2 regions of the Pseudomonas sp. c313 genome follow, and region 1 is predicted to be linked to the other one. Evidence: predicted binding sites of a transcription regulator. Region 1 holds the regulator's gene; the other holds the start of a gene.
The links. Region 1 encodes FliA, which starts transcription of late flagellar genes. Its sites were predicted from a motif close to CTAAAGTTTNNNNNNNNNNNGCCGNTAA; they were not measured.

Region 1 (7,397 bases):
TCCCTGCCGGTCTTTATCTGGCCGTGGCCCAAGTATTGGCTTACGTCTATCAGATCCGCCAATACCGCGCTGGCAAGGGCAAGCGCCCAGACCCCCTCAAGGATCTGCCGATCCCGCCGGATTTGCGCCGCGATTCTTGAGGCTTCTGTTGCCAGCAATGACCCTTTCTAAGTCAGGCCCCCCGTCGTAGATACCGTCTTGAACCTCATCGGGCGAGAGAACGATCTGCACCTTCAAGCAAAAGTTGGAAGGCTTCTTGCAATGACGCCTTCACGTCGCCTTCTGGCGTCAAAAGTTTGCTTCAAGGAAACGAGGAATGCCGGTGGATCGTTCTCAAATGCTCAACAATGCCCGAGGCACGCTGACAGACCTTTCACGAGGCAATCTGGGCGTACCGTTGTTGCTGTTGGTCATGCTGGCAATGATGATGTTGCCAATGCCGCCGTTCCTGCTCGACGTGTTCTTTACCTTCAACATTGCCCTGTCCATCGTCGTGCTGCTGGTTTGCGTCTACGCCCTGCGGCCCTTGGATTTCGCGGTTTTCCCTACTATTTTGCTGGTCGCCACCTTGCTGAGGCTGGCGCTCAACGTGGCCTCCACGCGGGTGGTCATGCTTCACGGCCAGGACGGCCACGCCGCTGCGGGCAAGGTGATCCAGGCCTTCGGCGAGGTAGTGATCGGCGGTAACTACGTGGTCGGTATCGTGGTGTTCTCGATCCTGATGATCATCAACTTCGTGGTGGTGACCAAGGGCGCCGGGCGGATTTCCGAGGTGAGCGCGCGTTTCACCCTCGACGCCATGCCCGGCAAGCAAATGGCTATCGACGCCGACCTCAACGCCGGCCTGATCGACCAGAACCAGGCCAAGAACCGCCGCCTTGAAGTGGCCCAGGAAGCCGAGTTCTACGGCTCCATGGACGGCGCCAGCAAGTTCGTGCGCGGTGACGCCATCGCCGGCCTGCTGATTCTGTTTATCAACCTGATCGGCGGCATGGCGGTTGGTATCTTCCAGCATGGCATGACCTTCGGCGACGCCGGCAGGGTCTACGCCTTGCTGACCATCGGTGACGGTTTGGTGGCGCAATTGCCATCACTGCTGTTGTCCACCGCTGCCGCGATCATGGTGACCCGTGCTTCGGGCTCCGAAGACATGGGCAAGCAGATCAATCGGCAGATGTTCTCCTCGCCCAAGGCTCTGGCGGTGGCGGCCGGCATCATGGCGGTGATGGGTATTGTGCCTGGCATGCCCCATGTGTCCTTTCTTTCCATGGCAGCCCTCGCGGGGGGCGCGGCCTACCTGTTCTGGAAAAAGCAGAGCGGGGTCAAGGTCCAGGCGCTGCAAGAAGTTGCACGTCAGCAGGAACTGCTGCCATCGCCGTCCCGTGCCCAGGAAACCAAGGAGCTGGGTTGGGATGACGTGACGCCTATCGACATGATTGGCCTGGAAGTGGGCTACCGCCTGATTCCCCTGGTGGACCGTAACCAGGGCGGGCAATTGCTGGCGCGGATCAAGGGCGTGCGCAAGAAGCTGTCCCAGGACCTGGGCTTTCTGATGCCCACTGTGCACATTCGTGACAACCTCGACCTGGCCCCCAGCGCCTACCGCCTGACCTTGATGGGCGTGACCCTGGCAGAAGCCGAGATCTACCCGGACCGGGAGTTGGCGATCAACCCCGGCCAGGTCTTCGGCACCCTCAGCGGCATAACCGCCAAAGATCCGGCTTTTGGCCTGGAGGCTGTGTGGATCGAAGCCAGCCAGCGCAACCAGGCGCAGTCCCTGGGCTACACCGTGGTGGATGCCAGCACGGTGGTCGCCACCCACCTTAACCAGATTCTCTACAAGCACTCCCACGAGTTGATTGGCCACGAAGAAGTCCAGCAACTCATGCAGTTACTGGCCAAAGCCTCGCCGAAACTGGCTGAAGAACTGGTGCCGGGAATACTGTCGCTGTCGCAACTGCTCAAGGTGCTGCAAGCGCTGTTGGCCGAACAGGTGCCCGTTCGGGACATTCGCAGCATTGCCGAAGCCGTCGCCAACAATGCCGCCAAGAGTCAAGATACTGCCGCGCTGGTCGCCGCGGTGCGCGTCGGATTGTCCCGCGCCATCGTCCAAAGCATTGTAGGGCTTGACTCCGAGCTACCTGTGATCACCTTGGAACCAAGGTTGGAACAAATATTGCTCAATAGTATTCAGAAGGCAGGGCAAGGCCAGGAAGAGGGCGTTCTGCTGGAGCCAAGCATGGCTGAAAAGCTGCAGCGTTCGTTGATCGACGCCGCACAGCGCCAGGAAATGCAGGGCCAGCCGGTGATTCTGCTGGTGGCAGGCCCCGTTCGGGCGATGTTGTCGCGGTTTGGACGCCTGGCAGTACCGAATTTGCACGTTTTGGCTTATCAGGAAATTCCTGACAATAAGCAAGTGACTATCGTCGCGACAGTAGGCCCCAACGGCTGAGGTAGTGGGTTATGCAAGTGAAGCGTTTTTTCGCCGCCGATATGCGTCAGGCCATGAAACTGGTTCGTGATGAGCTGGGCGCCGACGCCGCGATTATCGGTAACCGTCGCATTGCCGGCGGTGTCGAGCTGACGGCTGCCCTGGATTACCAACCCTCGGCGCTGGCGCCGCGCGTACCGAACATGGAACTGGAAGACGAGCTGCGCAAGACTGCCTCGCGCATTGTCTCGGCCCAGGCCGAATTGAGCATGCGCGGCGACAGCGACGCCACCACCAATCGCCAGTTGTTCGCCGGCCTGCCGCTGACTGCCTCCGAGCCGCTGGTAGAGCCGACCTTTGTCGAGCCACCACGTCCTGCGGCGCCCGCACAGGCGGCGCCGGTCGATCAGCGTGTGTTCGACTCGATGCGTTTTGAACTCAACGGCCTGCGTGAGCTGCTGGAAGTGCAGCTTGGCTCGTTGGCGTGGAACCAATTGCAGGGCAGCAAACCGCAACAGGCCAACCTCTGGCGCCGCCTGCAACGCATCGGCCTGTCCGGCCCGTTGTCCCGCGATCTGTTGGCGCTGACCACCGAAATTGAAGAGCCTCGCCAGGCTTGGCGCATGTTGCTGGCCCATCTGGCGCGGATGATTGCTACCCCGGAAATCGAACCCCTGGAAGAGGGTGGCGTGATTGCCATGGTCGGCCCTGCCGGCATGGGCAAGACCACCACCCTGGCCAAGCTGGCAGCCCGATACGTGCTCAAGTACGGCGCGCAGAACATCGCGCTGGTGAGCATGGATAGCTACCGCATTGGCGCCCAGGAACAGCTCAAGACCCTGGGCCGCATCCTCAACGTGCCGGTGACCCATGTCGATCCAGGCCAGTCGTTGGCCAACGCCCTCGATCCGCTGCTGCGCAAACGCGTGGTGTTGATCGACACCGCTGGCCTGCAAGCCAGCGATCCGGCCCTGCGCATGCAGCTGGAAAGCCTGGCTGGGCGCGGGATCAAGTCAAAAAATTATCTGGTGCTTGCAACAACCAGCCAAAAACAGGTTCTCACCGCTGCGTATCACAGTTACAAGCGTTGTGGGCTGGCGGGCTGCATCCTGACTAAACTCGACGAAACGGCGAGTCTGGGCGAGGTGCTGAGTTTGGCAATTAGTCATGAATTACCGGTCGCCTACCTGACCGACGGGCCGCGGATTCCGGATGATTTACATCTGCCGCGCCGTCATCAGTTGGTCAGCCGTGCTGTCAGCGTGCAAATGCAGGAAGAACCCAGTGAGGAAGCGATGGCTGACATGTTCGCGGATCTCTACCACAGTCCGGCCAAACGGGTCGGCTGAGGGCAACATGGCCTTCAATTTTAAAACGACAGTGCAAAAAAGTACCTACATCGATGGTCTGCCAGCAGTTCGCGCGACCACCTCATGTAGCCTGCGTCTAAGCAAGACAAGGTAAAGAAATAAAATGGGCAGCATGCATCCCGTACAGGTGATCGCGGTGACCGGCGGCAAAGGTGGCGTCGGGAAAACTAACGTGTCAGTGAATTTGTCCCTGGCCCTGGCAGAGCTTGGCCGCCGCGTCATGCTGCTGGATGCCGACCTGGGACTGGCGAACGTTGACGTTCTGCTGGGACTGACGCCCAAACATACATTGGCCGATGTCATCGAAGGCCGCTGTGAGCTGCGCGACGTGCTGTTGCAGGGGCCCGGCGGGGTTCGCATCGTGCCGGCTGCCTCTGGCACCCAGAGTATGGTGCATCTGAGCCCGGCGCAGCATGCGGGCCTGATTCAGGCCTTCAGCGATATTGGCGACAACCTCGACGTGCTGGTGATCGACACCGCCGCCGGGATTGGTGAGTCCGTGGTCAGCTTTGTGCGCGCAGCGCAAGAAGTGTTGCTGGTGGTCTGCGACGAGCCCACCTCGATCACCGACGCCTACGCCCTGATCAAACTGCTTAACCGCGACTACGGCATGAACCGCTTTCGCGTGCTGGCCAACATGGCCCAAAGCCCGCAGGAAGGACGCAACCTGTTCGCCAAGTTGACCAAGGTCACGGATCGCTTCCTCGATGTCGCCTTACAATATGTTGGCGCAGTTCCCTATGACGAGTGTGTGCGCAAGGCTGTGCAAAAGCAGCGTGCAGTCTATGAAGCATTCCCTCGTTCGAAGTGCGCACTGGCGTTCAAGGCTATTGCTCAGAAGGTCGATACTTGGCCGTTGCCCGCCAATCCCCGGGGGCATCTGGAGTTTTTCGTCGAGCGATTGGTGCATCAGACGAGCGCAGGACCGGTGTTATGACAGCCAGCGGCTATAACCTTTACAAGAGTTCGGCTCGTGATAGCCAAGGCGAATTGATTGAGCGCTATGCGCCCTTGGTCAAGCGCATTGCCTACCACTTGCTGGCACGCTTGCCTGCCAGCGTCCAGGTCGAAGACCTGATCCAGGCAGGCATGATCGGCTTGCTCGAAGTGTCGACCAAATATGACGCGAGCAAGGGTGCGAGTTTCGAGACGTATGCGGGTATCCGTATCCGTGGCGCGATGCTCGACGAAGTGCGTAAAGGTGATTGGGCGCCGCGTTCGGTCCACCGCAATACCCGCATGGTAAGTGACGCAATTCGCTCAATTGAAGCAAAAACCGGTCGTGACGCTAAAGATCACGAAGTTGCGGCCGAACTCCAATTGAGTCTCGACGATTACTACGGGATTTTGAACGATACCTTGGGCAGTCGCTTGTTCAGTTTCGACGACCTGTTGCAGGACGGCGAACATGAAGGGCTGCATGAGGACGGCGCGAGTGCTCATCTTGAACCGTCGCGCGATCTGGAAGATGAACGCTTCCAGGGCGCACTGGCGGACGCGATTGCCAATTTGCCGGAGCGTGAGCGACTAGTGTTGGCGCTGTACTACGACGAAGAGCTGAACCTCAAGGAAATCGGTGAGGTCCTGGGGGTCAGCGAATCGCGGGTCAGCCAGTTACACAGCCAGTGCGCGGCCCGCTTGCGGGGGCGTTTGGGAGAGTGGCGAGCGCGCTGACAGGCAGTGTGGGGACACTGCGAACGACACCGTCCATGCTCTTGGTGTGGGCGGGTTAGCCCGTGGTGTACCCCAGCAGTCCTTTTTGTGTAACGCCTGTTGATTGAAATGGCGCGCCAGGTGCTGGACGCGTTTAAGACTGCTTGGAGGTCGAATTGGACAAGAACATGAAAATCCTCATCGTTGATGACTTCTCAACGATGCGGCGGATCATAAAAAACCTGTTGCGTGACCTTGGGTTCACTAACACGGTCGAGGCGGATGACGGCATTACAGCGATTCCGATCCTCAACAGCGGGAGCATCGACTTTCTGGTAACCAACTGGAACATGCCGGGCATGACCGGTATCGATTTGCTGCGTCATGTGCGCGCTGATGAAAAACTGCGCAGCCTTCCCGTGCTGATGGTGACCGCCGAAGCCAAGCGTGAACAGATCATCGAAGCCGCCCAGGCCGGGGTCAACGGCTACGTGGTCAAGCCATTCACCGCATTGGCCTTGAAAGAGAAGATCGAAAAAATCTTCGAACGCATCAACCATTGATGTCGCCACGGGGGAGCTATGGAGCATAACGAATCATCGCAGGCCGATTTCGAATCGACCCTGAAAAAACATGCTCACCAGTTGGTCGAAAGCCTTGAAAAAGGCCGGTTCGGCGATGCGGTGCAGTTGATCCATGAGCTTAACCAGACCCGTGATCGCGGCCTGTACCAGGAAGTGGGCAAACTCACCCGTGAGTTGCACAGTGCAATCGTCAATTTTCAGATTGACCCGCACATGCCCCAGGCCGAAGAAATCTCGCAAATCACCGATGCCACCGAACGCCTGTCCTATGTGGTCAGGCTGACTGAGGCGGCGGCGAACCGCACCATGGATCTGGTGGAAAACGCCACGCCTCTGGTCAACGGCATGTCCAATGAAGCCAAGGCGCTGGGCACCGACTGGGGCCGTTTCATGCGCCGGGAAGTGGGCGCCGAAGAATTTCGTGAGCTGGCGCGTCGGGTCGAAGGGTTTCTGTCGCGCAGTGAGCAGGAAAACCGCACGGTTTCCAGCAACCTCAACGACATTCTGCTGGCCCAGGATTACCAGGACCTCACCGGCCAGGTGATCAAACGAGTGACCCAACTGGTCACTGAAGTGGAAAGCAATTTGCTCAAACTGGTGCTGATGGCCGGGCAGGTGGATCGTTTTGCCGGTATTGAACATGACCGCGAAGCGATCCTCTCGGAAAAAGATCCACAAAAACACCTCGCCAAGGGTGAAGGTCCGCAGATTCATGCCGATAAACGTGAAGACGTTATGTCAGGGCAAGATGACGTAGACGATTTGCTGTCCAGTCTTGGATTTTAGGAGCACACGTACATGAGCTTCGGCGCCGATGAAGAAATCCTTCAGGATTTTCTTGTAGAGGCCGGCGAAATTTTGGAGCAACTGTCCGAGCAACTGGTTGAGCTGGAAAGCCGACCGGATGATGCGAACCTGCTCAATGCAATTTTTCGCGGTTTTCACACTGTAAAAGGGGGCGCCGGCTTCCTCCAGCTCCATGAGCTGGTGGAGTGCTGTCACATCGCCGAGAACGTGTTCGACATCCTGCGCAAGGGTGAGCGGCACGTCGACTCGGAATTGATGGACGTGATTCTGGAAGCATTGGACGCGGTCAACGGCATGTTCAGTGAAGTGCGCGAACGTGCACCGATCACTGCCGCCACCCCGCAATTGCTGGCCGCTCTGGCGCGCCTGGCAGAACCGGCTGCCAATGCACCTGCACCTGCACCGGTGGCTGAACCTGTGGCCGAGCCTGCGGGTGATGTCACTGACAGCGAATTTGAACAACTGCTTGACTCGCTCAATGCCGTCAAGGCCCAGGCTGAGGCTCCGGTAGCCGCGACACCAACAATGGTGCCGACTACCGAAGACATTACC
Region 2 (7,397 bases), on a different contig from region 1:
GCACCCGCCAGGATCAGCGCTGTCTCACCACCTGCCGAATAGCCGATTACTCCCACTTGGTCGACGTTGACGAAGGGCGACAGCATCGAATCGCCCAGGGTTGCGGTGATCGCTTCGGAAATCTGGATCGGCCGTCCATACAGATTGCTCAAGGTGCCCAGGCGGCTGTGATCCTTGTAGTTGTCACCGGGGTGCAACACCGCCACCACCACAAAGCCCTGGCGCGCCAGGGACGTGGCCAAATCATGCAGGGCCAGCGGTGTGCCGGTGTTGCCATGGGAAAGCATCAGCATCGGGAAACGGCCAATGGCAATCCTGGAGTCTTGCGTGGCGGCGATGCGATAGGCGCCCACTTGGCTGGTCTGTTCCTGGCCGGTGGACGGGTAAAAGGCTATAGCGCTCATCGGCTGTAAATCCAGCGGATCGAGAAAGCTCATGCGGTGATAGCCCACACTCCAGTGGGGGTGCGGCGCTGGAGCGGCCTGCACTGAAACGAGGCTGGCGAACAAAGAAAGAAGCAAGACTGCACAAAGACGCATCATGGGGATGTCCACCTTTGTTGCGTGACGCCTGCGTGTCGATTGAAAAAAACCATGATCATGGCACTCAGGCTCGGGTGATATGACCTTGGATTGCATAACCTGAGCCAAATCCGCCCGAATAAAACAAAAAACTCCGTACTCCGGCCGCTTTCAGGCCACCAGAATACAGAGTTTAGACGGCTCGATTCAGATTGATATCGAGCCTCGGTGAAATTTACACAAGTCTTACGCAGCGACGAACAATTGCTCGCTGATCAGCATATTGGCATCGTTCAGCGCCTTGCCACGCACTTCGTCACCGTAAGCCAGGCCGTGGGCACGGACGAACTCGACGTCGGTGATACCGAGGAAGCCCAGCAGCACTTTCAGGTAGTCTTCGTGAGCCACGCCAGTAGGCTGGCCGGCGTGCAGGCCGCCTGCGGTGGAAACGATGATCACCTTCTTGTTACCGCACAGGCCTTCAGGGCCGGCTTCGGTGTAGCGGAAGGTCTGGCCGGCAACGGCGATACGGTCGATCCAGGCTTTCAACTGAGTCGGGATGGTGAAGTTGTACATCGGTGCAGCCAATACCACGGCGTCGGCGGCGAGAAATTCAGCCAAGGTCGATGCGCTCAGGTCGGCTTCGTGTTTTTGCACGGCATCACGCAATTCAGCGGCGGTGCCCAGTGCGCCTAGGGTGACGCCGGAGAAATGGCTGATGGCATCGCTGGCCAGGTCACGGTAGGTCACTTCAATAGCTGGCTCGGCGGCTTGCCAGGCCTTGACCACGCCAGCGCTCAACTGACGGGACACCGAGTTGTCGCCCAGGATGCTGGAATCGATATGCAAGAGTTTCATGTGGGATCTCCAAGTGAGGATCGCACGGGGCGATCAAGTGCTGACAATCCTACAGATGAATCCAATAGCCGATTAGCGGGTTAAAATGCGATAGTTCGTCCTACTGACAGGACAATAGGTGCGCCATGCAAGATCTCAATGACCTCTACTATTTCGCCAAGGTGGTGGAAGCCGGTGGCTTCGCGGCCGCAGGGCGCTTGCTGGGCATCCCGAAATCACGGCTGTCCCGGCGCATTGCCGAGCTGGAAGAACGCCTTGGCGCACGCTTATTGCAACGCACCACCCGCCAGTTGACCCTGACCGCCGTCGGCGAACGCTACCTGGTGCACTGCCAGGCGATGCTGCAGGAAGCGGAAATGGCCGACGAAGCCGTCGCCAGCATGTCCATTGAGCCTCGGGGCCGCCTGCGGGTGAGTTGCCCGGTAGGCCTGGCCCACGAAATCCTGCCCACGGTCGTGGCCGAATTCCTCGCGACGTATCCGCTGGTGCAGCTGGAAATGATGCTGATCAATCGCCGCGTCGACCTGGTGGCCGAAGGTATCGACGTCGCCCTGCGAGTACGGGAGTTGGGGGATGAAGACCCGTTGCTGGTAACCCGCCGTCTGCGCCAGGCACAGACCGCGATGGTCGCCAGCCCCGACTTTGTGCGCAACCGCCAAATCAATACCCTGGAAGACCTCAAGCAACTGCCGGTGCTCGGCGCACTGGAAGCCGACCGCATGGTCCACCTGCGCATGCTCGATCCCGACGGCAACAGTTGCGATTTGGTGATGGAAGCGCGGCTAGGCATCGATGACTTTGTCGTACGCAAGGCCAGCACCCTCGCCGGCCTGGGTTTTACCGTGCTACCCATGATGTATTGCGAGCAGGAACTGGAAAGCGGCCAGCTTGTGCAACTGTTGCCGCAATGGTCACTTCCCGGCGGCTGGCTGCAAGCTGTTTACCCGCATCGGCGCGGTGTGTCACCGGCGGTACGCGCCTGGATCGACTACTTGGATCATGCCTTCAAAGGTTGTGGAGAGCGACAGCTATGAGCGCGAAGAAAATGACTGAAGAAGATGTCGCACGCTTTTGCCTGGGTTTGCCCGGTGCGCGAGAGGATTACAAGTGGGGCGGCGTGCGGGTGTTTTCGATTGCCGGAAACAAGATGTTTGCGTTGCAGAACCTGCGGGGCGAGTCCCTCGCGTTCAAGGTCGACAAGGAGCTATTTCTCGGCCATGTGGACCGCCCAGGGATTCACCCGGCGCCTTACCTGGCTCGGGCGCAATGGATCATCATGGAAGCGCCCTACCCGTTGGGCGGCGAGGAGCTGCGTGGCTTGTTGCAACGCTCCCACCAACTGGTGGTCAGCAAGCTGCCCAAGCGCACGCAGGTCGGGCTTTTACTAGAACACTGACCGCAGCATGCCACCCAGGAACAGTTGATCGATCCAGAACACTTGGTGCAGCAAGACGATCAGCCAGAACACCACCTGATAAGACACCTTGCGCGTCTTGTGGCGAAACACCTGCTGGGCAATCAGCGCACCCGGCCAACCGCCAGCCAGTTCCAGGGTATGGAGGATTTTTTCCGGGGTACGCCAGCTGTCGCTGCGGGCCTGGCGTTTGTCGCTCCAGTACAGGAAAAACGTGACCACGCTGACCGCGCCATAGGCCACCAGCGGGATCAGCGAAACACCGCGATACCCAAGCGATGCCGAGCCAAACAGCGGCACGGCACACAACAGCACAAACACCAGGGCCTTGAAGCGTGGATGCTGGATGTTCATGCTATTCACGCCTTGGCTGCAGCCCAATCAATCCAGCCGAACTGCCAGGTCGCCAGGATCAACAGGCCGAAGGCAATGCGATACCAGGCAAACGCCGCGTAGCTGTGGCTGGCGATGAACTTGAGCAAACCCTTGACCGCGATCATCGCGAAGATGAACGAGGTGACAAAACCAATAGCGAACACCGGCAGGTCATCCGGCTGGAACAGGTCACGGTACTTGTAGCCCGAGTACACCGCCGCGCCAACCATGGTCGGCATTGCCAGGAAGAACGAGAACTCGGTGGCGGTCTTGCGTGACAGGCCAAACAGCAGGCCGCCAATGATGGTCGAGCCGGAACGTGAAGTTCCCGGAATCATCGCCAGGCACTGGGCAAGACCGACTTTCAAAGCATCTTTCCAGGTGATGTCGTCGACACTTTCGGCGTGGATTTCATGCTGCCGGCGTTCAGCCCATAACATGATGATGCCGCCCACCACCAGCGCGGTGGCCACGGTGATCGGATTGAACAGATACTCGTGGATCATATCGGCAAAAATCACCCCCAATACCACTGCCGGCATAAAGGCGATCAACAGGTTGATGGTAAAACGCTGGGCATTGCGCTGGGTCGGCAAACCGATGACCACATCGAGGATCTTGCGTCGGAACTCCCAGACCACCGCGAGTATGGCGCCGAGCTGGATGATGATGTTGAACGCCATGGCCCGTTCGCCACCGAAGTTGAGCAAGTCGGCGACGATGATCTGGTGACCAGTACTGGAGATAGGCAAAAACTCCGTCAGCCCTTCGACAACTCCAAGTATCAATGCCTGTACGGCAGTCCAAAGATCCATTATTCCCCCATAAGGTCATGCGACCGCATGCCTCGTTGATATTTTCTAGACGTTCACTAACGATGAGCACGCTAAAATCGCAGCGCGCAGGATCAAGGCCGAACTGCAAAAATTCTGTGAAAAATCAGCAGGACTCAGGTTTTTTGATTCCGGGCCGAAAGCCTATCAGACAAGCCCGAATTTCGCTTCGCGTTATCGCTTGGGCAGTCGATTACTGCGCCAACAATTATAAGAGCACGGAGTGAGATGACTATGAACAGCTTGCGCAATATGTCGATCAGCCGGCGCCTCTGGCTGATCCTGATAGTCGCCGTGTTAATGCTGCTGACCCTGGGCTTGCTGATGCTCAAGCAGATCCATGACGATCTGTATCAGGCCAAGAGCCAACAGACCCAGCATGTGGTGGAAACCGCCAACGGGATACTGACGTATTACCACACCCTCGAAACCGCCGGCGTCTTGACCCGAGACGCGGCGCAAAAACAAGCCTTGAGCGTGGTACGTGGCCTGCGTTACGACCATGACGACTATTTCTGGATCAACGACCTGTCGCCAATGATGGTGATGCACCCAGCCAACCCGAAGCTGGATGGCCAGAACCTATCGGCTATTCGTGATCCGGACGGCTTTGCCGTGTTCAACGAGTTTGTCAGCCTGGCCAAGGCCAAGGGCGCCGGCATGGTCAACTACCGCTGGCCAAAACCCGGCGCGGCTGACCCAGTGGCAAAAACCTCCTATATCCAGTTGTTCCAGCCGTGGGGCTGGATCATCGGTTCAGGCGTCTACGTGGATGACGTGCAAGCCCAGTTTCAGGGCCAGGTGTGGAAGACCTCGATCATCGGCCTGGGCATTGCCATGATCATGGCCCTGCTGGTGTCGCTGATCGCCCGCAGCATCGTAAGGCCGCTCCAGGAAGCAGTGAACGCCATGGCCAATATCGCCAGCGGCGAAAGCGACCTGACCCGCAGCCTGGACACCCACGGCCAGGACGAAGTCACCCAACTGTCCCGGCACTTCAATAGCTTCACCACCAAGCTACGCCAGGTGGTCAGCCAATTGCAGACCTGCGCCAACGCCCTGGGCCAGTCGTCCTCAGAGCTGGGCAGCAATGCCAGCGCCGCCCATGACCGCAGCCAGCAACAGTCCCAGCAAATGGAACTGGTGGCCACTGCCATCAATGAAGTGACCTATGGCGTGCAGGACGTGGCCAAGAATGCCGAGCATGCCGCCAGCGAAATGCGCGACGCCCAGGTCCAGGCCGAGCAAGGCCAAGTCAATATCGACGGCAGCCTGCAGCAGATTGATGCACTGTCCAACACCATCAGCCAGGCGGTCGAGGTGATCCGTACCCTGTCCTCGGAAAGCACCCAGATTGGCGGCGTACTGGAGGTGATCCGCTCCATCGCCGACCAGACCAACCTGCTGGCCCTCAACGCCGCCATCGAAGCGGCCCGCGCGGGTGAACAAGGCCGTGGTTTTGCCGTGGTCGCCGACGAAGTGCGCCTGCTGGCCCAGCGCACACAAAAATCCACAGCAGAAATCCAGAGCATGATCGAGCGCCTGCAAGGCCATTCCGAAGCGGCGGTCCAGGTGATCAGCGACAGCCACCAGGCATCACAACTGACCATCGAACAAGCCGGCCAGGCCGGCGCCAGCCTGACTGCCATCGGCCAGGCCCTGCGCAACCTCAATGGCCTGAACGCCTCGATTGCCAGCGCCACCCTGCAACAGGCCCATGTGGTGGAAGACATCAACCAGAACGTCACCCAGGCCGCTGGGCTTTCTCACAGTACGGCACTGGCGGCGCAGCAATCGAGTGTTGCCAGTACGCACTTGAAGGGCTTGAGCGAGGAGTTAAACGGGTTGCTGCGCCAGTTCAAGGTCTAGCGCCAGCCCCCTGTGGCGAGCGGGGTTGCCCGCTCGCCACAACAAGCACGCTTTGCCGCAACGAGCACCTCTCTACATACCTTTGCGCCAAGCCCTCCTGTGGTTACAATCGCCCCCCTCTTCGAATATCCCAAGGAATCTTCATGTCCGGGCTTGAACTGTTTGCCGCCGCCCTGGGGGTGATCGCCGTCTGGTTGACAGTCAAGCAGAACCCCTGGTGCTGGCCCATCGGCCTGGTGATGGTATTGCTCTACACCTGGGTTTTTTTCGAGGTAAAGCTGTATTCGGACATGTTGCTGCAGGTGATCTACGCCGGGCTGCAACTCTACGGCTGGTGGCAATGGACACGAGCCGGCGAGGTTAAACAGGGTCGTCAGGTGACCAGCCTTGGTGCCCAACCGATCCTCCTGCACCTGACGATTGGCGCGGTAGGCAGCCTGTTGCTGGGCGCCGCCATGGTGCATTGGACCGATGCCGCACAACCCTGGCTGGACGCAGCCTTGACCGGTTTCAGCCTGGTGGCGCAAATGTGGATGGCGCAGAAGCGCGTGCAATGCTGGCCGTTGTGGATTGCCGTCGATGTGATTTTTGTCGGGTTGTTTCTCTATAAGGGCCTGTACCTCACGGCGGCCCTTTACGCCTTGTTCACCGTGATCGCCGTGCAGGGTTGGCGGGAATGGCGGGCTGATCCGGCGTTGCGCGCATGAAAGTGGTGGTCATGGCAGGTCCCGAATCCAGCGGTAAAAGCTGGCTGGCCGAGCAGTTGCAGACGCATTTCGGCGGAGTATTGGTGGGAGAATTTGTTCGGTATTTCATCGATCACTTTCAGCGCGATACCACCTTGGCGGATATCCCTGAAATCGCCCGCGGCCAGTTGGCCTGGGAAGATACGGCCCGCGCTGAACAGCCAGCGTTATTGATCCTCGACACCCACCTGTTGACCAACAAACTGTGGAGCCAGACGCTGTTCGGCGACTACCCTGAATGGCTCGACCGCGAGCTGCTGGCTCGCCACTATGACTTGCATTTGCTGCTGTCCCCGGAAGATGTCGGCTGGGCCGATGACGGGCAGCGCTGCCAACCGAAACTGGCAGATCGCCAGGCTTTCTTCCAGGCCAGCCAGCGGTGGCTGGAACTGCATCAACAGCCATTTGCGGTGATTCGCGGCGATTGGGATGAACGTCGCAACAAGGCTTTCGCGGCAGTGGCGCAACTGCTTCAAGAGTGAATACCCCTTGTATGATCACTCCGCGGTACGCTCTATCTATCGCCCGGCCCCATCCTTCTCGCTGATCACCCGCACCTGATACTGCGGGTCCGCTGCAATCTGCTGCTCGGTAAAGGGCAACGGGCTGAGTTTCTTCTCGGAAAACGCCTGGGTCTGGTCCTTCGAATACGTTGAGGCCGGGTCGCTGGACAACGAGAACGCCAGCACGCCCTGGGCCTGCGGCCCCTTGTCGTCGAAGGTGACGACCTGCAAGTAACTGCTGCCGCTGACCACCTCACGCTTGCCGTCGTCCCTGGGTA

Region 2: the regulator FliA is predicted to act here: its motif matches at 4,117-4,144, upstream of ACZRKZ_RS06700 (methyl-accepting chemotaxis protein).

Annotation. Positions count from the first base shown of each region.
Region 1 is NZ_JBUZRD010000001.1:677,613-685,009, forward strand. It holds gene flhB (flagellar biosynthesis protein FlhB) at 1-140, shown strand, start outside; gene flhA (flagellar biosynthesis protein FlhA) at 317-2,452, shown strand; gene flhF (flagellar biosynthesis protein FlhF) at 2,464-3,780, shown strand; gene fleN (flagellar synthesis regulator FleN) at 3,905-4,738, shown strand; gene fliA (RNA polymerase sigma factor FliA) at 4,735-5,475, shown strand; gene ACZRKZ_RS03345 (chemotaxis response regulator CheY) at 5,643-6,017, shown strand; gene ACZRKZ_RS03350 (protein phosphatase CheZ) at 6,036-6,824, shown strand; gene ACZRKZ_RS03355 (chemotaxis protein CheA) at 6,837-7,397, shown strand, end outside.
Region 2 is NZ_JBUZRD010000002.1:425,081-432,477, forward strand. It holds gene ACZRKZ_RS06670 (alpha/beta hydrolase family protein) at 1-542, opposite strand, end outside; gene ACZRKZ_RS06675 (FMN-dependent NADH-azoreductase) at 768-1,379, opposite strand; gene ACZRKZ_RS06680 (LysR substrate-binding domain-containing protein) at 1,505-2,413, shown strand; gene ACZRKZ_RS06685 (MmcQ/YjbR family DNA-binding protein) at 2,425-2,775, shown strand; gene ACZRKZ_RS06690 (DUF1294 domain-containing protein) at 2,764-3,147, opposite strand; gene ACZRKZ_RS06695 (undecaprenyl-diphosphate phosphatase) at 3,153-3,983, opposite strand; gene ACZRKZ_RS06700 (methyl-accepting chemotaxis protein) at 4,236-5,870, shown strand; gene pnuC (nicotinamide riboside transporter PnuC) at 6,014-6,577, shown strand; gene ACZRKZ_RS06710 (AAA family ATPase) at 6,574-7,098, shown strand; gene pvdQ (bifunctional acylase PvdQ) at 7,135-7,397, opposite strand, start outside.